DNA from 3 places in the Streptomyces sp. cmx-18-6 genome. Region 3 is predicted to be linked to each of the others. Evidence: predicted binding sites of a transcription regulator. Region 3 holds the regulator's gene; each other region holds the start of a gene.

What was found. Region 3 encodes HrcA, which represses chaperone genes, less so after heat shock. Its sites were predicted from a motif close to TTNGCACTCNGNNNNNCNGAGTGCNAA; they were not measured.
Region 1: a site for HrcA is predicted at 1,092-1,118, ahead of groES (co-chaperone GroES). Genes of this name have one in related genera too.
Region 2: a site for HrcA is predicted at 1,082-1,108, ahead of groL (chaperonin GroEL). Genes of this name have one in related genera too.

Annotation. Positions count from the first base shown of each region.
Region 1 is NZ_JAEBEP010000007.1:136,525-144,098, forward strand. Features, by position in the region: gene ACLJPL_RS18395 (polysaccharide deacetylase family protein) at 52-993, shown strand; gene groES (co-chaperone GroES) at 1,275-1,583, shown strand; gene groL (chaperonin GroEL) at 1,682-3,310, shown strand; gene ACLJPL_RS18410 (SDR family NAD(P)-dependent oxidoreductase) at 3,459-4,232, opposite strand; gene ACLJPL_RS18415 (MOSC domain-containing protein) at 4,243-4,935, opposite strand; gene ACLJPL_RS18420 (LysR family transcriptional regulator) at 5,016-5,912, shown strand; gene ACLJPL_RS18425 (WhiB family transcriptional regulator) at 6,090-6,431, opposite strand; gene ACLJPL_RS18430 (response regulator transcription factor) at 6,881-7,492, shown strand.
Region 2 is NZ_JAEBEP010000002.1:300,090-307,663, reverse strand. Features, by position in the region: gene groL (chaperonin GroEL) at 1-917, opposite strand, end outside; gene ACLJPL_RS06350 (cold-shock protein) at 1,278-1,484, opposite strand; gene ACLJPL_RS06345 (MoaD/ThiS family protein) at 1,923-2,201, opposite strand; gene thrC (threonine synthase) at 2,237-3,532, opposite strand; SAM riboswitch class I at 3,551-3,678, opposite strand; gene ACLJPL_RS06335 (glucosyl-3-phosphoglycerate synthase) at 3,832-4,782, shown strand; gene ACLJPL_RS06330 (trehalose-6-phosphate synthase) at 4,947-6,347, shown strand; gene otsB (trehalose-phosphatase) at 6,379-7,236, opposite strand; gene ACLJPL_RS06320 (DUF3263 domain-containing protein) at 7,514-7,574, opposite strand, start outside.
Region 3 is NZ_JAEBEP010000001.1:540,638-548,211, reverse strand. Features, by position in the region: gene ACLJPL_RS02565 (DUF3097 domain-containing protein) at 1-18, opposite strand, end outside; gene ACLJPL_RS02560 (MBL fold metallo-hydrolase) at 144-875, opposite strand; gene hrcA (heat-inducible transcriptional repressor HrcA) at 1,053-2,069, shown strand; gene dnaJ (molecular chaperone DnaJ) at 2,070-3,206, shown strand; gene ACLJPL_RS02545 (nitronate monooxygenase) at 3,339-4,412, shown strand; gene ACLJPL_RS02540 (16S rRNA (uracil(1498)-N(3))-methyltransferase) at 4,409-5,155, shown strand; gene ACLJPL_RS02535 (histidine triad nucleotide-binding protein) at 5,244-5,603, shown strand; gene ACLJPL_RS02530 (ribonuclease Z) at 5,630-6,541, shown strand; gene ACLJPL_RS02525 (adenosine deaminase) at 6,572-7,564, shown strand; gene ACLJPL_RS02520 (MFS transporter) at 7,528-7,574, opposite strand, start outside.

The DNA of each region.
Region 1 (7,574 bases), on a different contig from region 3:
CTGGCAGGATGCGGCGCCATGCAGCTAGTACGACAAAACGAAAAATCAGCCATGAAGCGGCACAGGTCGGGCGTCGTCGTGCTGGCGGCCCTGCTGGCCGCCGCCGTCGCCTCCGGATGCGCGGCGGAGGCGGGCGGCGGCGCGGCGGGAGCCCCGGCCGGTCCGGCGAAGCCCGCGGCCGGGCAGCAGGGCGAAGCCGTCCAGCGGGGCGAAGCGGCCCAGCAGGGCGGCCCCGCGCGCGCCCTGGACGCGTACGCCGAGGAGATCAAGCGGAAACAGGCCGCACGGGCCGTCGCCGCGAAGAAGTGGGGGCTGGCCAGGACACCGCTCGCCGCCCCCGAGCCGCCCAGGGTGAAGCCGCGCATCACCACCCGCAAGGGCTTCGAGGTGCGGGACGACGAGGGGCTGCCGCCCGTCTTCACCACCGTCCCCACCAAGGAGAAGATCGTCTTCCTCACCATGGACGACGGGGCGGAGAAGGACCCCGAACTGCTGCGGATGATGACCGAACTGGACATCCCCTACAGCGCCTTCCTGAGCGACTACGTCATCAACGACGACTACGGCTACTTCAAGCGGATGCAGAAGCGCGGGGTGACCATCAGCAACCACACGCTCAACCACCGCTATCTGCCCGGCCTCTCCTACGCCCAGCAGAAGCGGGAGATCTGCGGCCAGCAGGACAAGATCGTCAAGAACTACGGGAAGCGGCCCACCCTCTTCCGCCCGCCCTACGGCAACTACAACCGCGACACCCTCGTCGCCGCCAGGACCTGCGGGATCACCGCCGTACCGCTGTGGTCCGCCGAGGCGTTCGCCGACCACATGGAGTGGCGCGAGTGGGACCGGGACCTGCACCCCGGCGACATCGTCCTCACCCACTTCCGGGGCAAGGGCGACTGGAAGGGCACGATGCCCGACATGATCCGGCTCGTCATGAAGACCATCACGGACAAGGGGTACGCGGTGGCGAAGCTGGAGGACTACGTCTGACCCCTTCCGCCTGCCCTGCGAACTGCGTACGGCCCCATGCCGACCGGTACGGCGTGGGGCCGCCGCACCCCGGATCGGGAAGGCGCGAGGGTGGTGAATTGGCACTCCGCTTGACCGAGTGCTAATCGCGGTCATAGTCTCAGGTCTGGCACTCCCCCCTGGAGAGTGCCAGCACCACACTGTGCGACAGGGCAGGTCCGGCACCCGCGACGACGGATCGGTCTGGTCGCCGCCCACTGACTGCTAAACCCCGTGAGATCTCCGAAGGGGGAGACCGGATCGTGTCGACCACCAGCTCCAAGGTTGCGATCAAGCCGCTTGAGGACCGCATTGTGGTCCAGCCGCTCGACGCCGAGCAGACCACGGCTTCCGGCCTGGTCATTCCGGACACCGCGAAGGAGAAGCCCCAGGAGGGCGTCGTCCTCGCCGTTGGCCCGGGCCGCTTCGAGAACGGCGAGCGTCTTCCGCTCGACGTCAAGACCGGCGACGTCGTCCTGTACAGCAAGTACGGCGGCACCGAGGTGAAGTACAACGGCGAGGAGTACCTCGTCCTCTCGGCCCGCGACGTCCTCGCGATCGTCGAGAAGTAATTCACCCACGTTTGCTTGTGTTCTGCGCCCCTGGCCCCCTGCGAAATAACTAGCCGGGCGGCGAGGGGCGCAGTTCGTCCGAGAGGGAAGTACAGCCCATGGCGAAGATTCTGAAGTTCGACGAGGACGCCCGTCGCGCCCTTGAGCGCGGCGTCAACAAGCTTGCCGACACGGTCAAGGTGACGATCGGCCCCAAGGGCCGCAACGTCGTCATCGACAAGAAGTTCGGCGCACCCACCATCACCAACGACGGCGTCACCATCGCCCGCGAGGTCGAGCTCGACGACCCGTACGAGAACCTGGGCGCCCAGCTCGTCAAGGAGGTGGCGACCAAGACCAACGACGTAGCGGGTGACGGCACCACCACCGCGACCGTCCTGGCCCAGGCGCTCGTCCGCGAGGGTCTGCGCAACGTCGCCGCCGGCGCCTCCCCGGCCGCCCTGAAGAAGGGCATCGACGCCGCGGTCAAGGCCGTGTCCGAGGAGCTCCTCGCGACCGCCCGGCCGATCGACGACAAGTCCGACATCGCCGCCGTGGCCGGGCTCTCCGCCCAGGACGCCCAGGTCGGCGAGCTCATCGCGGACGCGATGGACAAGGTCGGCAAGGACGGTGTCATCACCGTCGAGGAGTCCAACACCTTCGGTCTGGACCTGGAGTTCACCGAGGGCATGGCCTTCGACAAGGGCTACCTGTCCCCGTACATGGTGACCGACCAGGAGCGTATGGAGGCCGTCCTCGACGACCCGTACATCCTGATCCACCAGGGCAAGATCGGCTCCATCCAGGAGCTGCTCCCGCTCCTGGAGAAGGTCATCCAGGGCGGCGGCTCCAAGCCGCTCCTGATCATCGCCGAGGACGTCGAGGGCGAGGCGCTCTCCACCCTCGTCGTCAACAAGATCCGCGGCACCTTCAACGCCGTCGCGGTGAAGGCCCCGGGCTTCGGCGACCGCCGCAAGGCCATGCTCGGCGACATCGCCACCCTCACCGGTGCGACCGTCATCGCCGAGGAGGTCGGCCTCAAGCTCGACGGCGCCGGTCTCGACGTGCTGGGCACCGCCCGCCGCGTCACCGTCTCCAAGGACGACACGACCATCGTCGACGGCGGGGGCAACTCCGACGACGTCAAGGGCCGCGTCAACCAGATCAAGGCCGAGATCGAGTCCACGGACTCCGACTGGGACCGCGAGAAGCTCCAGGAGCGCCTGGCGAAGCTGGCCGGCGGCGTGTGCGTCATCCGCGTCGGCGCCGCCACCGAGGTGGAGCTCAAGGAGAAGAAGCACCGCCTTGAGGACGCCATCTCCGCCACCCGCGCCGCGGTCGAGGAGGGCATCGTCTCCGGCGGTGGCTCCGCCCTCGTCCACGCGGTGAAGGTCCTGGAGGGCAACCTCGGCAAGACCGGCGACGAGGCCACCGGTGTCGCGGTCGTCCGCCGCGCCGCCGTCGAGCCGCTGCGCTGGATCGCCGAGAACGCCGGCCTGGAGGGTTACGTCATCACCTCCAAGGTCTCCGAGCTCGACAAGGGCCAGGGCTTCAACGCCGCCACCGGCGAGTACGGCGACCTGGTCAAGGCCGGCGTCATCGACCCGGTCAAGGTCACCCGCTCCGCCCTGGAGAACGCCGCCTCCATCGCGTCGCTGCTGCTCACGACCGAGACCCTGGTCGTCGAGAAGCCGGCCGAGGAAGAGGGCGACGCCGGTCACGGCCACGGTCACGGCCACTCCCACTAGTACCTTCCGGTACGCCCGTACCCTCGGCACATCCCGTACCCTCCGGTACGCCCGTGCCTCCCGGTACCACTGAGGCCCGGTATCCCCGTCGCGGGGGTATCGGGCCTCGTGCCGTTCCGAGCCCGTACGGCGGGCGTCCCCGACGCGTCTACTGCGGCCCGTACTTCCGCCCCGTACGCGAGGTGACCCCGCCCAGCAGACCGCGCGGCGTCACCTTCACCAGCCCCATCAGCGCCTTGTAGCGCGGGTCCGGGATCGACACCGACCTGCCCCGCGCCAGATCCGTCAGCGCCGCCGCCACCAGCTTGTCCGCGTCCAGCCACATCCACCCCGGGATGTTGCCGGTGCCCATCCCGGCCCGCTCATGGAACTCCGTCCGGACGAAACCGGGGCACAGCGCCATCAGCCGCACCCCCGACCCCGCCAGGTCCTTCGCCGCTCCCTGGGTGAACTGCACGACCCACGCCTTGGACGCCCCGTACGTACCGCGCGGCACGAACGCCGCGACGGACGCCACGTTGATCACCGCGCCCCGGCCGCGCTCCTTCATGCCCGCGGCGGCGGCCGAGGTCAGCCGCAGCACCGCCTCGCAGTGCACCTTCAGCATCGTCAGCTCATCGGCCATGGACACTTCCAGGTAGCGCCCCTTGTTGCCGAACCCGGCGTTGTTGACCAGCAGATCGACCGGGTGCGTGCGGTCGCCGAGCCGCTTCTCGACCGCCTCGATCCCGGCGTCCGTGGACAGGTCGGCGCTCAGCACCTCGGCCTCGATGCCGTGCCGGTCGTGCAGTTCGGTGGCCTGCTCGCGCAGTCGGCCGGTGTCCCGGGCCACCAGCACCAGGTTGTGCCCCTGGGCCGCGAGCCGCCGCGCGAAGGCGGCCCCGATACCCGCCGTCGCGCCCGTGATCAGTGCAGTCGTCATACGCGGCACGTTAGTGCCCCGCGCGCGCCCCGGGGCCACCGCCCGCCGCCACGTAGTCCCGGGCCTGGCGCAGCGCCTCCGGGTGCAGCGCCGACGCGGCCGCCAGCAGGGACGGCAGCAGGGTGCGCTCGGTCGTCACGGCCCGGAACTGGAGGGCCGCCGTGACCTCGTGGTCCGGGCGGTGCACGATCTCGACGGGGTCCCCGGCCCGGATCGTGCCCGGCTCGATCACCCGCAGATACGCGCCGGTGGCGGCCTCCCGGGTGAACCGCCGGACCCACCCCTTCTCCCCGATGTGGTCGGCGAACGTCCGGCACGGGATGCGTCCGGAGGTCACCTCCAGCAGCAGTCCGGCCCCCACCCGCCAGCGCTCACCGATCAGCGCCCCGCTCACGTCGACGCCGAGGGTGGTGAGGTTCTCCCCGAACGACCCGTCCCTCAGCTCCCGGCCGTCCAGCTCCCGTTCCCAGGCGTCGAGCTCCTCGCGCGCGAACGCGTAGACCGCCTGGTCGCTGCCCCCGTGGTGCCGCAGGTCGCAGACGGCGTCCCCGGCGAGCCCGCTGCCGCCCGCGCCCTTGGGGCCGGGATCGGTGACCCGTACGGCCCCCTCGAACGGCCGCTTGTCGATCCCGGTCAGACCGCCGGGGCCGCCGGCGGACGGGGAGGGGGTGGGCCGGCCGACATTCACGCTCAGCAATTTCATGGGGTCACGCTAATGGCTCAACTCTCAAAGAGGTACGCCATTAATTCGCCTCTCACCCAAGAAGCTCTTATGGTGGACGGGTGATCGAAGCCCGCCATCTCCGTGTCCTGCGCGCCGTCGCCGCCACCGGCTCGTTCTCCGCCGCCGCCCGCGAGCTGGGCTGCACCCAGCCGGCGGTCAGTCAGCAGATGAAGGCGCTGGAGTCCTCCGCGGGCACCACCCTGCTCATCCGCACCGGTCGCGAGATGCGCCTCACCCAGGCGGGTGAGGCACTGGTGCGGCACGCCTCCGGCATCCTCGCCGGGCTGACCGCGGCCGAGGAGGAGGTCGCCGCCATCGCCGGGCTGCGGGCGGGCCGGGTCCGGCTCGTCTCCTTCCCCAGCGGCAGTTCCACCCTGGTCCCCGGCGCGCTGGCGGCCCTGCGGGCCGAACACCCCGGCACCCGCGTCTCGCTCGTCGAGGCCGAGCCGCCGCGCTCGGTGGACCTGCTGCGCGAGGGCGACTGCGACATCGCCCTGGCCTTCCGTTACGGGAGTGCGGGCGGCGACGCCGAATGGGACGACCTGGTCGTGCGACCGCTGCTCACCGACCGGCTGATCGGCCTGGTCCCGGACGGGCACCGGCTGGCCGACGCGTCGGAGGTGTCCATCGGCGAGCTGGCGGACGAGTCGTGGATCGCGGGCTGCCCGCGCTGCCGCCGCCAGCTCGTGGAGGTCTGCGAGGCGGCCGGTTTCACGCCCCGGATCGACTTCGCCACCGACGACTACCCGGCGGTGATGGGCCTGGTCGGGGCCGGTCTCGGCGTGGCGGTGCTGCCGGAGCTCGCCGTCGAGTCCGTACGGCCCAAGGGTGCGAGGACCGTCGCGGTGGAGCCCGCGATCGAGCGGGAGATCGTGGCCCTCACCCTGCCGGACCTGGCCAGGGTCCCGGCGGTGGCGGCCACGCTGGACCAGCTGTCCCGGGCGGCCGCCCGCTGAGCGGCCGCGCGGCTGCCGGGGCCCGGACGGCGGTGGGGCTTCCGGGCCGTACGGGCGACGGCTTCGGGGCCGTACCTTCGGGGCCGTGCCTTCGGGCCCTAATGCACCTTCGGGCCCTAATGCACCTTCGGGCCCTATTGCGGAAACGTTTCTGCGTTCGACTCGGCCCGGCGGGTGTCAGGTGGGGCCGGAGCCCGTGGTGGCGGTGGTGACGCCCGAGGGCGCGGCGGTGATCAGTCTGGTTCTGGCCCGGCCCATGAGCTCTTCGCGCTCGTCCTCGGTCAGGCCGCCCCACACCCCGTAGGGCTCTCGTACGGCCAGGGCGTGCGCCGCGCACTCGGCCCGTACCGGGCACCGCATGCACACCTCCTTGGCGGAGGTCTCGCGAGCGCTCCGGGCGGCGCCGCGCTCTCCTTCGGGGTGGAAGAACAGGGAGCTGTCGACACCTCGGCAGGCGGCGAGCAGCTGCCAGTCCCACAGGTCTGCGTTGGGTCCGGGAAGGCGGGAGAAATCTGCCATTGCTTGTCCCCTCGAAGCCGTGCTGCGTCGGAAGCGGCATCCTCGACCGCCGGCGAACCGGCAGTCCGTGATCGGCGATCGTCTCTTCGGTGACCTGAGTCTCGACCGTACATCTGCGGTGCTAGTAGATGTAAATATGACTGTTTGCGAATCTAGCCACAGACACCCTTAAAAGGGAAGAAATCTCGCCAAATAGGGCAAGCCGGGGAGTGAAGATTCGGTTGACGGGTGAATCACCCGCGTCGCTCTCCTCCGTGTGTGGGCCCTCACGTAGAGTGCCGAACCCGAAGGTCCGCCCCGTAACTCTTTCGAGTGACCATCGTTAAGAGAACGGATGCGGTTGACGGAGATCGAGCTCGGGCACATGTCCGAGGGGGTCAACCGCACAGGTGACGACTTGTATCAGCCTGGAGGCTCAAGGTGACGCGCATCAGCTGCGGAGGCCGGTCATGACATCCGTGCTCGTCTGCGACGACTCCCCGCTCGCCCGAGAAGCGCTCCGCCGCGCGGTGGCCACCGTGCCCGGTGTCGAGCGCGTGACCACGGCGGCCAACGGCGAGGAAGTCCTCCGCCGCTGGGGGGCCGACCGTTCGGATCTGATTCTGATGGACGTGCGCATGCCCGGTCTGGGGGGTGTGGAGACGGTCCGGCGGCTGCTCTCCGCCGACCCCGGGGCCCGGATCATCATGCTGACCGTCGCCGAGGACCTGGACGGGGTCGCGCTCGCGGTCGCCGCCGGGGCCCGCGGGTATCTGCACAAGGACGCCTCGCGCGCCGAGCTGCGGGCCACCGTCACCCAGGCGCTGGCCGACCCGACGTGGCGGCTCGCCCCGCGCCGGCTCCGGTCCGCCGAGATGGGGGCGGCCCCGACGCTCACCGCGCGGGAGATCCAGGTGCTCGAAGGCATGAGCCACGGCCGTTCCAACGCGGAGATCGGCCGTGAGCTGTTCCTCTCCGAGGACACGGTCAAGACCCACGCCCGGCGGCTGTTCAAGAAGCTCGGGGCCTCGGACCGCGCCCATGCGGTGGCCCTGGGATTCCGCTGGGGGCTGGTCCGCTGACGCCCGGCCCGGACCGCTCCCGTCCGCAGACCGGCGGACGGGGCGACGGGACGGGTCACCAGCGACGCACCCCGTATCCGGG
Region 2 (7,574 bases), on a different contig from region 3:
TTGAGACCGACCTCCTCGGAGATCACGGTGCCACCGGTGAGGATGGCGATGTCCGCGAGCATGGCCTTGCGGCGGTCGCCGAAGCCCGGAGCCTTGACGGCGACGGACTTGAACGTGCCCTTGATCTTGTTGACGACCAGGGTGGAGAGCGCCTCGCCCTCGACGTCCTCGGCGATGATCAGCAGCGGCTTGCCCGACTGCATGACCTTCTCCAGCAGCGGGATGAGGTCCTTGACGCTGCCGATCTTCGAGTTGACGATCAGGATGTACGGGTCGTCGAGCGACGCCTCCATACGCTCCATGTCGGTCGCGAAGTAGGCCGAGATGTAGCCCTTGTCGAAGCGCATGCCCTCGGTGAGCTCAAGCTCCAGACCGAAGGTCTGGGACTCCTCGACCGTGATGACGCCTTCCTTGCCGACCTTGTCCATCGCTTCGGCGATCTTCGCGCCGATCTCGGTGTCGGCGGCGGAGATGGAGGCGGTCGAAGCGATCTGCTCCTTGGTCTCCACGTCCTTGGCCTGCTCCAGCAGCGCGGCGGAGACGGCCTCGACGGCCTTCTCGATGCCCCGCTTGAGGGCCATCGGGTTGGCGCCTGCGGCGACGTTGCGCAGGCCCTCGCGGACGAGAGCCTGGGCGAGAACGGTGGCGGTGGTCGTACCGTCGCCGGCGACGTCGTCCGTCTTCTTGGCGACCTCCTTGACCAGCTCCGCACCGATCTTCTCGTACGGGTCCTCGAGCTCGATCTCCTTGGCGATGGAAACACCATCGTTGGTGATCGTGGGCGCGCCCCACTTCTTCTCGAGGACGACGTTACGGCCCTTGGGGCCGAGGGTGACCTTGACGGCGTCGGCGAGCTGGTTCATCCCGCGCTCGAGACCGCGCCGTGCCTCCTCGTCGAACGCGATGATCTTGGCCATGTGAAGTGGTCCTCCCGGACAGGGGTGGATTTACTCCGGACCGAGAGGCGCCCGCGACGGACGGCCTGCGTGCGTGGTGGTTCCTTGCCCCACCGCGCCTGCGGGCCTCACCGGCCCGGTCCAAGTTTCTGTCACTCTCACCTGGAGAGTGCTAACGCCAATGATTAGCACTCGACCCCCGAGAGTGCAAGCGCCTCCGGCCAAGCCCGGCCATGCGGCCCCGACGCGATCCCGGGCCGTTCCCGGCGCCGCGCCCGGGCAGTCCGAGCGCCGCGCCCGGGACGCACGAAGGGCCCGAACCCCGGATCCGGAGTCAGGCCCTTCGTGCGTGAGTAGAGTCGTCGGACGACCGCGCCGAGCTCAGCCGACGGCGAGCTTGACCATGTCGGCCTGGGGCCCCTTCTGGCCCTGCGAGATCTCGAATTCAACTCGCTGACCCTCTTCGAGGGTGCGGTACCCGTCCATCTGGATCGCGCTGTAGTGGACGAAAACATCCGCACCACCGTCGACCGCGATGAAGCCGTACCCCTTCTCCGCGTTGAACCACTTGACGGTGCCCTGAGCCATGCCTAACTCCCCTATTACTGGCCCTTGCGCGGGACCGCACTTCGCGGACCCGGGTCGCAACTCACCCTCCGACAGGAGAGGGTGCGCGGCGCCGAAGCGCGTCGACCGCGGCTGAATGTATCCGCCCAACTGCCCTCTGCAACAGGTCAATCGGACGAGAATTCTGGGCACAGGTGAACGCCCGAATATGCGGGATTACTGAAATTTACGGGCAAGTCGGGCCAGGCAAAGGGCACTTATGCCGCAAGGGGTTCACCTACATTGGCTGCTTCTTAACGAGGCCGGGCGCATTCTCATATGCGGGCGGCATAGGCAGCGGAGGGGGCTTCCCCAATTGTACCGCGCTCAACCATGCGAACTGCCCCCTCCGCACGGTGTCGCGGAGGGGGCAACTGCGTTCAGGTGAGGGCGCGATGGCCCCCGCGGAAAAAGTGCGGCTCAGCAGCCGCCGGCCACCGCCGGGATGATCGAGACGCCGGCGCCGTCCGGCGTGGCCGCGTCCAGGCCGCCCTCGAAGCGCACGTCGTCGTCGTTGACGTACACGTTGACGAAGCGGCGCAGCTTGCCCTGGTCGTCCAGGACGCGGGCGGCGATGCCCGGGTGGTCCTTCTCCAGGGACTCGATGACCTCGGAGAGCTTCGCGCCCTCCGCCGTGACCTCGGCCTGGCCGCCCGTGTACGTGCGGAGGATGGTGGGGATGCGGACCTTGACGCTCATGGCGGACGCCTTTCTGGCTGCTGCGGTCGGGATGGTCAGGCGGAGGCGAGGCCGGCCGCGCGGAACGCGTCCAGGCTCGGCTTGATGGTGGCGCTCGCCTGCGAGGTCGCGGAGACCGCGTCGAGCGTCTTCAGCCCGTCACCGGTGTTCAGGACGACGGTGGTGAGCGCCGGGTCGATCACGCCGGCCTCGATCAGCTTCTTCGTCACGCCGACCGTCACGCCGCCCGCCGTCTCGCCGAAGATGCCCTCGGTGCGCGCCAGCAGCTTGATCGCGTCGATGACCTGCTCGTCGTTCACGTCCTCCACCGCGCCGCCGGTGCGGCGGGCGATGTCGAGGACGTACGGGCCGTCCGCCGGGTTGCCGATGGCCAGCGACTTGGCGATGGTGTTCGGCTTCTGGGGGCGTACGACGTCGTGGCCGGCCTTGAAGGCGGCGGAGACCGGGGAGCAGCCCTCGGCCTGCGCGCCGAAGATCTTGTACGGCTTGTCCTCGACCAGGCCGAGCTTGATCAGCTCCTGGAACCCCTTGTCGATCTTCGTCAGCTGGGAGCCGGACGCGATCGGGATGACGATCTGGTCGGGCAGCTTCCAGCCGAGCTGCTCGCAGATCTCGTACGCCAGGGTCTTGGAGCCCTCGCCGTAGTACGGGCGGAGGTTGACGTTGACGAAGCCCCAGCCCTCGCCGAGCGGGTCGCCGATGAGCTCGGAGCAGAAGCGGTTGACGTCGTCGTAGTTGCCCTCGATGCCGACCAGCTCACCGCCGTACACCGCGGCCATGACGACCTTGCCCTGCTCCAGGTCGTGCGGGATGAACACGCACGAGCGCAGTCCGGCGCGGGCGGCGGCGGCCCCGACCGCACCGGCCAGGTTGCCGGTGGAGGAGCAGGAGAGGGTGGTGAACCCGAAGGCGCGGGCGGCCTCGACGGCGATCGCGACGACGCGGTCCTTGAAGGAGTGCGTCGGGTTGCCGGAGTCGTCCTTCACGTACAGACCGCCGGTGACGCCCAGCTCACGGGCGAGGTTGTCGGCCTTGACCAGCTTGGTGAAACCGGGGTTGATGTTGGGCTTCTCCGCGACGTCGGCCGGAACCGGCAGCAGCGGGGCGTAGCGCCAGATGTTGTCCGGGCCGGCCTCGATGCGCTCGCGCAGCTCTTCGGGGGAGCCGGTGGGCAGGTCGTACGCCACTTCCAGTGGCCCGAAACAGGACGCGCAGGCGAACAGGGGGCCGAGCTCGAAACGCTCGCCGCACTCGCGGCAGGAAAGCGCCGCGGCGGGACCGAGGTCCACGGGGGCGGTGGTGGCATTACCTGCGATGGTCTGAACAGCCATGATGGCGGAGGCCCTTTCTCCTCATCTTCCTCGCAGCGCGTTTCGCCGCAAGACGGAATTGGCACCTTCCCCACCGTGACCTCGCGGTCGGTAGGAGGGTTGCCGGGACTTCAACGGGCCGTTCCCTCAGTCCCTCTGGATGAGCTCTGTGGCACTGGATCTTCGATCCAGGCGTTTGTGTGCGGACGGACCCCGACATGCGACGGTCATCCGCGTTGTTCAAGACTGTAACCGAAGGACCGGACTGTTGAGATAGTCGTCCGAACGGCGAGATGGATCACATGCGAGGAGTGCCGACCGTGCTCGAAGAGGTGGAGCGCTGGCTGACCAGGCGTTCCTGGTCGGCCGCCGACCGCCCGCTGGACCGGCTCACGGCCGCCCGGAGCGCCGAACCGCACCGCACCTCGGTGAGCGTCGTGCTGCCCGCGCTGAACGAGGAGGCCACGGTCGGCGCGATCGTGGCGACGGTCCGGCGGGAGCTGATGGAGAAGGTCCGGCTGGTCGACGAGCTCGTCGTGATCGACTCCGGCTCCACCGACGCCACCGCCGCGATCGCGCGCGCGGCGGGCGCGCGGGTGGTCCACCGGGACGCGATCCTGCCCCGGATTCCGGCGCTGCCCGGCAAGGGCGAGGTGCTGTGGCGGTCGCTGCTGGTGACGAGCGGCGAGATCGTGTGTTTCGTGGACGCCGACCTGAAGGACTTCTCGGCGGACTTCGTGTCGGGGACGGTCGGGCCGCTGCTCACCGACCCGACCGTGCAGTTCGTCAAGGCGATGTACGACCGTCCGCTCGGTGACAGCGCAGGTCAGGGCGGTCGCGTCACCGAACTGGTGGCACGCCCCCTGCTCAACTTGCACTGGCCGCAGCTGGCCGGTTTCGTGCAGCCGCTGGGCGGCGAGTACGCGGTGCGGCGCTCGCTGCTGGAGCGGCTGCCCTTCCCGGTCGGTTACGGGGTGGAGCTCGGGCTCCTGGTCGACGCGCTGCACACGGTGGGCCTGGACGCGCTGGGCCAGGTCGACGTCGGCGTGCGCAAGCACCGCCACCAGGACGGGCAGGCGCTGGGCCGGATGGCGGCGGCGATCTACCGCACGGCTCAGCTGCGGCTCTCCCGGGGCCATCTGGTGCGGCCCGCGCTGACGCAGTTCGAGCGGGGCGCGGAGGGGTTCGTGCCGCGCACCCACGCGGTGGACACGGAGGAGCGGCCGCCGATGCGGGAGATCGCGGAGTACGCGGCGCGGTGGGCGGCGTGAGCGGCCGGGGCCCGGGTGCGGTGGGCCCGGCGGCGTGAGCGGGCGGGCCTCGGGGCGGTGGGCCCGGGGCAGTGGGCCCGGGGCGGTGGGCCCGGGGCGGTGGGCCCGGCGGTGGGACGCTCTGAGGCGTTTGGCGGCTTCCCTTACGGGCTAGGTTCCGCTACATGGTCTCCGAGCACTCCGAACCCGCCGCCCCGTCCACCGCCCAGGTCCTCGTCGCGTCCAACCGCGGCCCGATCACGTACACGCTCGGCGAGGACGGGACTCTCGACGCCAAGCGCGGCGGGGGCGGGCTCGTCTCCGGGCTGAGCGCCGTCGACGACAAGCTGTGGGTCTGCGCGGCCCTCGGCGAGGGCGACCGCGAGGCGGTGCGGCGCGGGGTCGGCGAGCCGGGCGTGCGGATGCTCGACATCGACGCGGAGGTCCACGCCGACGCGTACAACGGCATCGCGAACTCGGTGCTGTGGTTCGTCCACCACCTGCTCTACCAGACGCCCGTGGAGCCGGTCTTCGACGCGGAGTTCCGGCGGCAGTGGGCGTCGTACGAGACGTACAACCGGGCCTTCGCCCAGGCGCTGGCCGAGGAGGCGGAGCCGGGGGCGTCGGTGCTGGTGCAGGACTACCACCTGGCCCTGGTGCCCGGGATGCTCCGCGAGCTGCGCCCGGACCTGCGGATCGGCCATTTCTCGCACACCCCGTGGGCCCCGGTGGACTACTTCCGGCTGCTGCCCGACGACATCGGTGAGCAGTTGCTGCGCGGCATCCTGGGCGCGGACCGGGCGGCGTTCCTGACCCGGCGGTGGGCGGACGCGTTCATCGGCTGCTGTACGGAGATCCTCGGCGGGACGGGCCGGACCAGGATCGGGGTGCACGGGCTGGGGGCGGACGCGGACTTCCTGCGGCGGCGGTCGCGGGAGGCGGACGTCGACGAGCGCATGGAGGCGCTGCGGGAGCAGGTGGGCGAGGGCCGCAGGACCATCGTCCGGGTGGACCGCACCGAGTTGTCCAAGAACATCGTGCGCGGCCTGCACGCGTACCGGGCCCTGCTGGAGACCCGCCCCGAGTGGCGCGAGAGGGTCGTGCACGTGGCCTTCGCCTACCCCTCCCGCCAGGACCTCGCGGTGTACCGGGACTACACGGCGGCGGTGCAGACCCTGGCCACCGAGATCAACGGGGCGTACGGCACGGAGAGTTGGACGCCGGTCGTGCTCCATGTGAAGGACGACTTCGCGCGCTCCCTCGCCGCGTACCGGCTGGCGGACGTGGCGCTGGTCAACCCGATCCGCGACGGCATGAACCTGGTCGCCAAGGAGGTCCCCGTCGTCTCCGACCACGGCTGCGCGCTGGTGCTGTCGCGGGAGGCGGGGGCGTACGAGGAGCTGGGCGAGGACGCGATCGTGGTGAACCCGTACGACGTGGTGGGCACCGCCGAGGCGCTGCACGAGGCCCTGTCGATGGGCGGGGACGAGCGGGCCGGGCGCACGAAGCGGCTGGCCGAGGCGGCGACCGCGCTCCCGCCGCAGCAGTGGTTCCTGGACCAGCTGCACGCGCTGCGGCAGGAGTGAGGGGCCGCCGGAGGGGGTCCGCCGCTGCCGGTTACAGCCGCTGCGCCAGTGCCGCGAGGAAACCGACCACGGCGGCCGGGCCCGGCACCAACAGGTCGGCCCGGTCGGCCAGTTCGGGCACCTCCGCGCTGCCGCTGCACACCAGCAGCCCGGGGACGCCGTCCGCGCCCTCGCCGCGCAGCTTCTCCACCGCGGCGAAGGCGGCGAGGTCCCCGAGGTCGTCGCCCGCGTAGAGGACGGACTCGGCGCCGACCTCAGTGGCGTACTCCGTCAGCGCCACGCCCTTGTCCATGCCGGGCGGGCGCAACTCCAGGACCTGGCGGCCCGGTTCGAGGATCAGCCCATGGCGGGCGGCGAGCTCTCCGAGAGGGCCGCGCAGGGTCTCGAAGGCGGCCTGCGGGTCCTCCGCACGGCGGGTGTGGACGGCGACGGCCTGGCCCTTCTCCTCGATCCAGGTGCCGTGCCAGGAGTCGAACTCGTGCAGTACGCCGGGGAGTTCGGCCCTCGCCGCGGCGACGCCGGGGTGCGCGGCGGGGGCCTGGACCGTGCCGGTCGCGGCGTCCCAGCGCTCGGCGCCGTAATGGCCGAGGACCACGAGGCGGTCGAGGCCGGGCACGCCCGCGAAGCCGCCGTAGCGCACGGCGACGCCTGCGGGGCGGCCGGTGATCACGGCGACGGAGGCGACCTTGGGGGCGAGCGCGGCGAGCGCCTCCACCGCGCCGGGGTGGGCGCGGGCCAGCTCGGGGTCGGGGACGATGTCGGCGAGGGTGCCGTCGAAGTCGAGGGCGATGACCGCGCGGTCGGGGCGGGCGAGGATGGCGTCCAGGCCCTCGCGGCCGGCCGGGGTCGTGGGGGTCGGGATCGGCGGCTGTGCGGAGTGGCTGGCCATGGGGGTGAGCGTAGCGGGGCACGGGCGGCCACGGCGCGCGGGCCCACCCGGGGCTCCGCCCCGCACCCCGCTCCTCAATCGCCGGAGGGGCTTGATTCGCGGGCCTCGGCCCCCGCCGCGTTCGGCCCGCAGGGCGCAGCCGCCCTCCTCAATCGCCGGAGGGGCTCAGAAGTGCTCCTCCGCTTCGCCCGCGGATGAAGGCCGGGGGTCGGCGGAATCAAGCCCCTCCGGCGATTGAGCAGCGGGGGTTCGGGGGCAGGGCCCCCGACGTGGGCGGTCAGCGGCGGTTCCGTCTCGCCGCCCGCAGCCGGCGCAGGCGGTTCACCGTGACCGGGTCC
Region 3 (7,574 bases):
CGGCTGGTAGCTGCGCATGGCACGACGATAATTCGCCGTACGCGCTCCCAGGGCGCACCCCGCCCCGAAGATCGTCACCTCGGAGTTCCGCGCCCCGCCCGGGAGATGCTCACCCCGCAGATCCGCCCCCGCCCCGGAGACCCTCACCCCACCCCGAACCGCTCCGCCAGCGCCCCCCGCTGCGCCCGGACGAACGCCGCGTCCACCACCGCCCCGTGCCCCGGTACGTACACCGCGCCCTCGCCGCCCAGTTGGAGGAGCCGGTCCAGGGCGGCGGGCCAGCGCGAGGTGATCGCGTCCCGGCCCGCCTGCGGCTCGCCCGACTCCTCCACCAGGTCCCCGCACAGCACCACCGCGGGCTCCCCGTCCGTCCCCGGGACCAGCACCGCGAGGTCGTGGCCGCTGTGGCCCGGGCCCACGTTCGCCAGCAGCACCTGGCGGCCGCCGCCCAGGTCGAGGGTCCACTCGCCGGTCACCTCGTGGTGCGGGACCACCAGGGCGTCCACCGCCCGGTGGGCCTCCTCCTCCGCGAGGCCGTGGTGCACGGCCGAGGCGCCCAGCTCGTCCGCCGAGCGCCGCAGCAGGGCGGCGACGCCCACCGCCCCGTACACCTGGACCCCGGCGAACGCCGCCGTGCCCAGCACATGATCGAAGTGCGGGTGGCTCAGTGCGATATGCGTCACCCTCCGGCCGAGCAGCGCCTCGGCCTGCCCGCGCAGCTCGACGCCCTCGCGCAGGGTGGAGCCGGTGTCGAACAGCAGCACCCCGTCCGGCCCGGCCACCAGCGCGACCGTGGCGTCCCAGCCCGGCAGGCGTCGCCGCCCGATACCGTGGCCCAACCGCTCCCAGCCGAAGTCTTCCCAAGCGACGTCCATGCGACGACGCTATCGGGGCGACGTGCGCGGTCCCGGGGCGGCGTGGCCGGTCGGCCTTGCCCCCGCCCCACCCCACCCCCGTACACTGACCGGTGGGTAGCTGGCACTCGTACGCACCGAGTGCCAGACGGATACCGGAGTTCAGACACCGGAGAACGACAGCTGGAGGTGTGCGCCATGCTCAGCGAACGCAGACTCGAAGTGCTGCGCGCCATCGTCCAGGACTATGTCGGCACCGAGGAGCCGGTCGGCTCCAAGGCGCTCACGGAGCGGCACCAGCTGGGGGTCTCCCCGGCCACCGTCCGCAACGACATGGCGGTGCTGGAGGACGAGGGCTTCATCGCGCAGCCGCACACGAGCGCGGGGCGCATCCCCACCGACAAGGGGTACCGCCTCTTCGTCGACAAGCTCGCCGGCGTCAAGCCGCTCTCCTCGCCCGAGCGCCGGGCCATCCAGAACTTCCTCGACGGCGCGGTCGACCTCGACGACGTGGTCGGCCGGACCGTGCGGCTGCTCGCGCAGCTGACCCGGCAGGTCGCGGTCGTGCAGTACCCCTCGCTGACCCGCTCGACGGTCCGGCACGTGGAGCTGCTGTCGCTCGCCCCCGCCCGGCTGATGCTGGTCCTGATCACGGACACCGGCCGGGTCGAACAGCGTATGATCGACTGCCCCGCGCCCTTCGGCGAGGCATCCCTCGCGGATCTGCGGGCCCGGCTCAACAGCCGGGTCGTCGGACGCCGCTTCGCGGATGTCCCGCGCCTGGTGCGGGAGCTGCCGGAATCCTTCGACAGCGAGGACCGGGGGACGGTTTCCACGGTTCTTTCCACCCTCCTCGAAACACTGGTCGAGGAGACGGAGGAGCGGCTGATGATCGGCGGCACCTCCAACCTCACCCGCTTCGGGCACGACTTCCCTGTGATGATCCGGCCGGTGCTGGAAGCACTGGAGGAGCAGGTCGTCCTGCTGAAGCTGCTCGGTGAGGCCACGGACTCAGCCATGACCGTGCGGATCGGGCACGAGAACGCCCACGAGGGGCTCACCTCCACGTCCGTCGTCGCGGTCGGCTACGGTTCGGGCGACGAGGCAGTCGCCAAACTCGGCGTGGTCGGACCGACCCGCATGGACTACCCCGGAACGATGGGAGCGGTACGCGCAGTGGCACGTTACGTCGGACAGATCCTGGCGGAGTCGTAAGTGGCCACGGACTACTACGCCGTACTCGGCGTACGCCGCGACGCATCTCAGGACGAGATCAAGAAGGCATTCCGTCGGCTCGCCCGCGAGCTGCACCCGGATGTCAACCCGGATCCGAAGACCCAGGAGCGGTTCAAGGAGATCAACGCCGCTTACGAGGTGCTGTCGGACCCGCAGAAGAAGCAGGTCTACGACCTCGGCGGCGACCCCCTCTCGGCGGGCGGCGGCGGTGGCGCGGGCGGTTTCGGAGCCGGTGGCTTCGGCAACTTCTCCGACATCATGGACGCGTTCTTCGGAACGGCCTCGCAGCGCGGGCCCCGCTCGCGCACCCGGCGCGGCCAGGACGCCATGATCCGGCTGGAGATCGACCTCGCGGAGGCGGCCTTCGGCACCACCAAGGACATCCAGGTCGACACGGCGGTCGTCTGCAACACCTGCAGCGGCGAGGGCGCGGCCCCCGGCACGTCCGCCCAGACCTGTGACATGTGCCGCGGCCGCGGCGAGGTCTCGCAGGTCACCCGGTCCTTCCTGGGCCAGGTCATGACCTCGCGGCCCTGCCCGCAGTGCCAGGGCTTCGGTACGGTCGTGCCGACGCCGTGCCCGGAGTGCGCAGGCGACGGCCGCATCCGCTCGCGCCGCACGCTCACGGTCAAGATCCCGGCGGGCGTCGACAACGGCACCCGCATCCAGCTCGCCGGCGAGGGCGAGGTCGGCCCCGGCGGCGGCCCGCCCGGCGACCTGTACGTCGAGATCCACGAGCTGCCGCACTCCGTCTTCCAGCGGCGCGGCGACGATCTCCACTGCACGGTCACCATCCCGATGACGGCGGCGGCCCTCGGCACCAAGTGCCCGCTGGAGACCCTGGACGGCGTCGAGGAGATCGACATCCGGCCCGGCACCCAGTCCGGCCAGTCCGTGCCCCTGCACGGGCGGGGCATCACGCACCTGCGCGGCGGCGGCCGGGGCGACCTCATCGTGCACGTCGAGGTGATGACCCCCTCCAAGCTCGACGCGGAGCAGGAGCGGCTGCTGCGGGAGCTGTCCAAGCTGCGCGGCGAGGAACGGCCGCTGGGTCAGTTTCAGCCAGGTCAGCAGGGGCTTTTCTCCCGGCTGAAGGACGCCTTCAACGGCCGCTGAAGCCCTTTCCGCCTTTCACCGCACCGCCCCCCGGTCACCTGCCGGGGGGCGGTGCGGTGTTCGGTGGGAGAACCGGTCACGCCAATCGCTGGCTGATTCGGCCCTGTGCGGCGGACGTGGCACGATGCGGTCATGCCCTCCGAGTTGACCGATCTCTGCCGGTATCCGATCGTGCAGGCCCCCATGGCGGGCGGCGCGTCCGGACCCCAGCTCGCCGCGGCCGTCGCCGAGGCGGGCGGGCTCGGGTTCCTGGCCGCCGGGTACAAAACGGCGGACGGCATGTACAACGAGATCAAACAGCTGCGCCGGCTCACCGGCGGGCCGTTCGGCGTCAACCTCTTCATGCCGCAGCCCGCGCTGGCCGACCCCAGCGCCGTCGAGGTCTACCGCCACCAGCTCGCGGGTGAGGCGGCCTGGTACGAGACCCCGCTCGGCGACCCCGACAGCAGCGGCGACGACGGGTACGAGGCGAAGGTCGCCATCCTGCTGGAGGACCCCGTTCCGGTGGTCTCCTTCACCTTCGGCTGCCCCGTCCGCGACACGCTCGACGCCTTCGCCAGGGCGGGGACGTACACCATCGTCACGGTCACCTCCGCCGAGGAGGCCCAGGGAGCCCAGTGGGCCGGGGCCGACGCCGTCTGCGTCCAGGGCGTCGAGGCGGGCGGCCACCAGTCCACCCACCGCGACGACCCGCAGGCCGACCACACCGGCACCGGGCTGCTCTCCCTGGTCACCCAGGTCCGCGAGACCGTGCAGATCCCGGTCGTCGCCACCGGCGGCCTGATGCGCGGCGCACAGATCGCCGCCGTCCTCGCGGCGGGCGCGGACGCCGCCCAGCTCGGCACCGCCTTCCTGATCTGCCCCGAGTCCGGGGCCCACCTGCTGCACAAGCAGGCCCTGACCAACCCGCTGTTCGTCCGCACCGAACTGACCCGCGCCTTCTCCGGGCGGCCCGCGCGCGGCCTGGTCAACCGGTTCGTCCGCGAGCACGGCCCGTACGCCCCCGCCGCCTACCCCCAGGTCCACTACCTCACCACCGGGCTCCGCCAGGCCGCCGCCAAGGCCGGGGACGCCCAGGGGATGGCCCTGTGGGCGGGGCAGGGCCACCGGATGGCCCGCGAACTGCCCGCCGGCGAGCTGATCGAGCTGCTCGCCGCCGAACTGGAGGCCGCCAGGGCGGCCCTGAGCCCGAGGAGCCCCCGGTGACCGCACCGGTCTTCGTCGTCGAACGGATGCCCACCGAAGGGGAGTTCGTCCTCGACGGCCCCGAGGGGCGGCACGCGGTGTCGGTCAAGCGGCTGGAGCCCGGCGAGGAGCTGGTCCTCACGGACGGCCTCGGCCACTGGGCGGAGGGCGCCGTCCGGGCCGCCGAGGGCAAGGACCGCCTCACCGTCACCGTCCGCGGCGCCGTCCGGGAGGAGCCGGAGCCCACGCCCCGGATCACCGTCGTCCAGGCGCTCCCCAAGGGCGACCGGGGCGAACTGGCCGTCGAGACGATGACCGAGACCGGCGTCGACGCCATCGTGCCGTGGCAGGCCGCCCGCTGCATCACCCAGTGGAAGGGCGAGCGGGGCGCGAAGTCCCTGGCGAAATGGCGCGGTACGGCACGGGAGGCGGGCAAGCAGTCCCGCCGGGTGCGCTTCCCCGAGGTCGCCGAGGCCATGACGACGAAGCAGGTCGCCGCCCTGCTGGCCGGCGCCGACTTCGCCGGGGTCCTGCACGAGGACCGCGACCACGACAGCACCCCGCTCGCCACCGCCGAACTCCCCGCCACCGGCTCCATCGTGCTCGTCGTCGGCCCCGAGGGCGGCGTCTCCCCGCAGGAACTGGCCGCCTTCGCGGAGGCGGGCGCGCGCCCGTACCGGCTGGGCCGCAGCGTGCTGCGTACGTCCACGGCGGGGACGGCCGCGACCGCGCTGCTGCTGGGACGCACCGGCCGCTGGGGCTGAACCTCGGGCTGGGCGGCCCCGTCCGTGCGGGGTCCGGCGATAGCATGCCCGTACCACTGATCACCAGCGAACGAGGAGGCCCGGAGCCATGGCGGGAGAGCCGCAGACCGACTGCCTGTTCTGCAAGATCATCTCGGGAGACATCCCGGCGACCATCGTCCGCGAGAGCGACACGACCGTCGCCTTCCGCGACATCAACCCGCAGGCACCGACCCACATCCTGGTCATCCCCAAGGTCCACTACCCCGACGCCGCCTCGCTCGCCGCCGCCGAACCGCAGATCGCCGCCGACGTGCTGCGCGAGGCCGGAGCGGTCGCCGCCGACGAGAAGGTCGACGGCACCGGCTACCGGATCATCCTCAACACCGGCTCCGGCGCGGGCCAGACCGTCTTCCACGCGCACGCCCACGTCCTGGGCGGCCGCGGCCTCCAGTGGCCCCCCGGATAACGCCCGCCTCGTAGGAGCCCGACCCCATGTCCGTACGCGAGCTGGTGGTACTCGGCACCGCCAGCCAGGTCCCCACCCGGCACCGCAACCACAACGGCTATCTGCTGCGCTGGGACGGCGAGGGCATCCTCTTCGACCCCGGCGAGGGCACCCAGCGCCAGATGCTGCGGGCCGGGGTCGCCGCGCACGACATCGACCGGATCTGCGTCACGCACTTCCACGGCGACCACTCCCTCGGGCTCGCCGGGGTCATCCAGCGCATCAACCTCGACCAGGTGCCGCACCCCGTCACCGCCCACTACCCGGCGAGCGGGCAGCACTTCTTCGACCGGCTGCGCTACGCCACCGCCTACCGCGAGACCGTCCGGCTGACCCAGACCCCGGTCGCCGGAACCGGCGGGGTCCTCGCCGCCACGGCCTCGTACACCCTGGACAGCCACCGGCTCTCGCACCCCGTCGAGTCGTACGGCTACCGCCTCACCGAACCCGACACCCGCCGCATGCTGCCCGCCCTCCTCCAGGAGCACGGCATCGCCGGGCCGGACGTCGGCCGCCTCCAGCGTGCGGGCGTCCTCGGCGGCGTGACGCTGGAGCAGGTCTCCGAGGAGCGGCGCGGGCAGCGGTTCGCGTTCGTCATGGACACCCGGCTCTGCGACGGGGTGTACGCGCTCGCCCAGGGCTGCGACATGCTCGTCATCGAGTCGACCTTCCTCGACGAGGACGAGAAGCTCGCCACCGACCACGGCCACCTGACCGCCGGACAGGCCGCCCGGGTGGCGAAGGAGTCGGGCGTACGCCACCTCGTGCTGACCCACTTCTCGCAGCGCTACAGCGACCCCGAACTCTTCGAGACCCAGGCCCGCGCCGCCGGGTTCGACGGCGAACTCACCGTGGCGCAGGACCTGATCCGGGTCCCGCTCCCTTCCCGGCACCACTGACATATCCGCACCATTCGTTTGCGAGACACCGTGCACCTCCCCAAGGCAGAACTCCACCTCCACATCGAAGGCGCCCTCGAACCCGAACTCGCCTTCGCGCTCGCGGAACGCAACGGGGTGACCCTGCCGTACGCCACCACCGACGAACTGCGCAGGGCCTACGCGTTCGACGACCTCCAGTCCTTCCTGGACCTCTACTACGCGCTGATGGCCGTGCTGCGCACGGAGGAGGACTTCACCGAACTCGCCGACGCCTACCTCGCCCGCGCCGCCGCCCAGGGCGTCCGGCACGCCGAGATCTTCTTCGACCCGCAGGCCCACACCGCCCGGGGCGTCCCCATCGGCACGGTCATCGAGGGGCTGAGCCGGGCGCTGGAGCGCAGCGAGGAGACCCACGGGATCTCCACCCAGCTCATCCTGTGCTTCCTGCGCGACCTCTCCGCCGAAGCCGCCCTCGGCACCCTCGACGCGGCCCGCCCCTACCTCCACCGGATCAGCGCGGTCGGCCTGGACTCCGCCGAGGTCGGCCACCCGCCCGCCAAGTTCCGCGAGGTGTACGAGAGGGCCACCGCGCTCGGGCTGCGCAAGGTGGCCCACGCGGGGGAGGAGGGGCCGCCGTCCTATATCCGCGAGGCTCTGGACGTCCTCGGCGTCGAGCGCGTCGACCACGGGCTGCGCTGCCTGGAGGACCCGGAACTGGTGGCGCGGCTGGTCGCGGACCGGGTGCCGCTGACGCTGTGCCCGCTGTCCAACGTACGGCTGCGGACCGTCGACACGCTGAAGGACCACCCGCTGCCGCGGATGATGGCCGCCGGGCTCCTCTGCACGGTGAACTCCGACGACCCCGCCTACTTCGGCGGGTACGCCGGGGACAACTTCGACGCCGTACGCGACGCGCTCGCCCTGGACCCGGAGCAGTTGCGCACCCTGGCCCGGAACTCCTTCGAGGCGGCCTTCCTCGACCACGACGAGGAGCGCCGGGCCCGCTACCTGTCCGAGGTCGAGGCGTACGCGTTCGACTGACCGGGCCCGC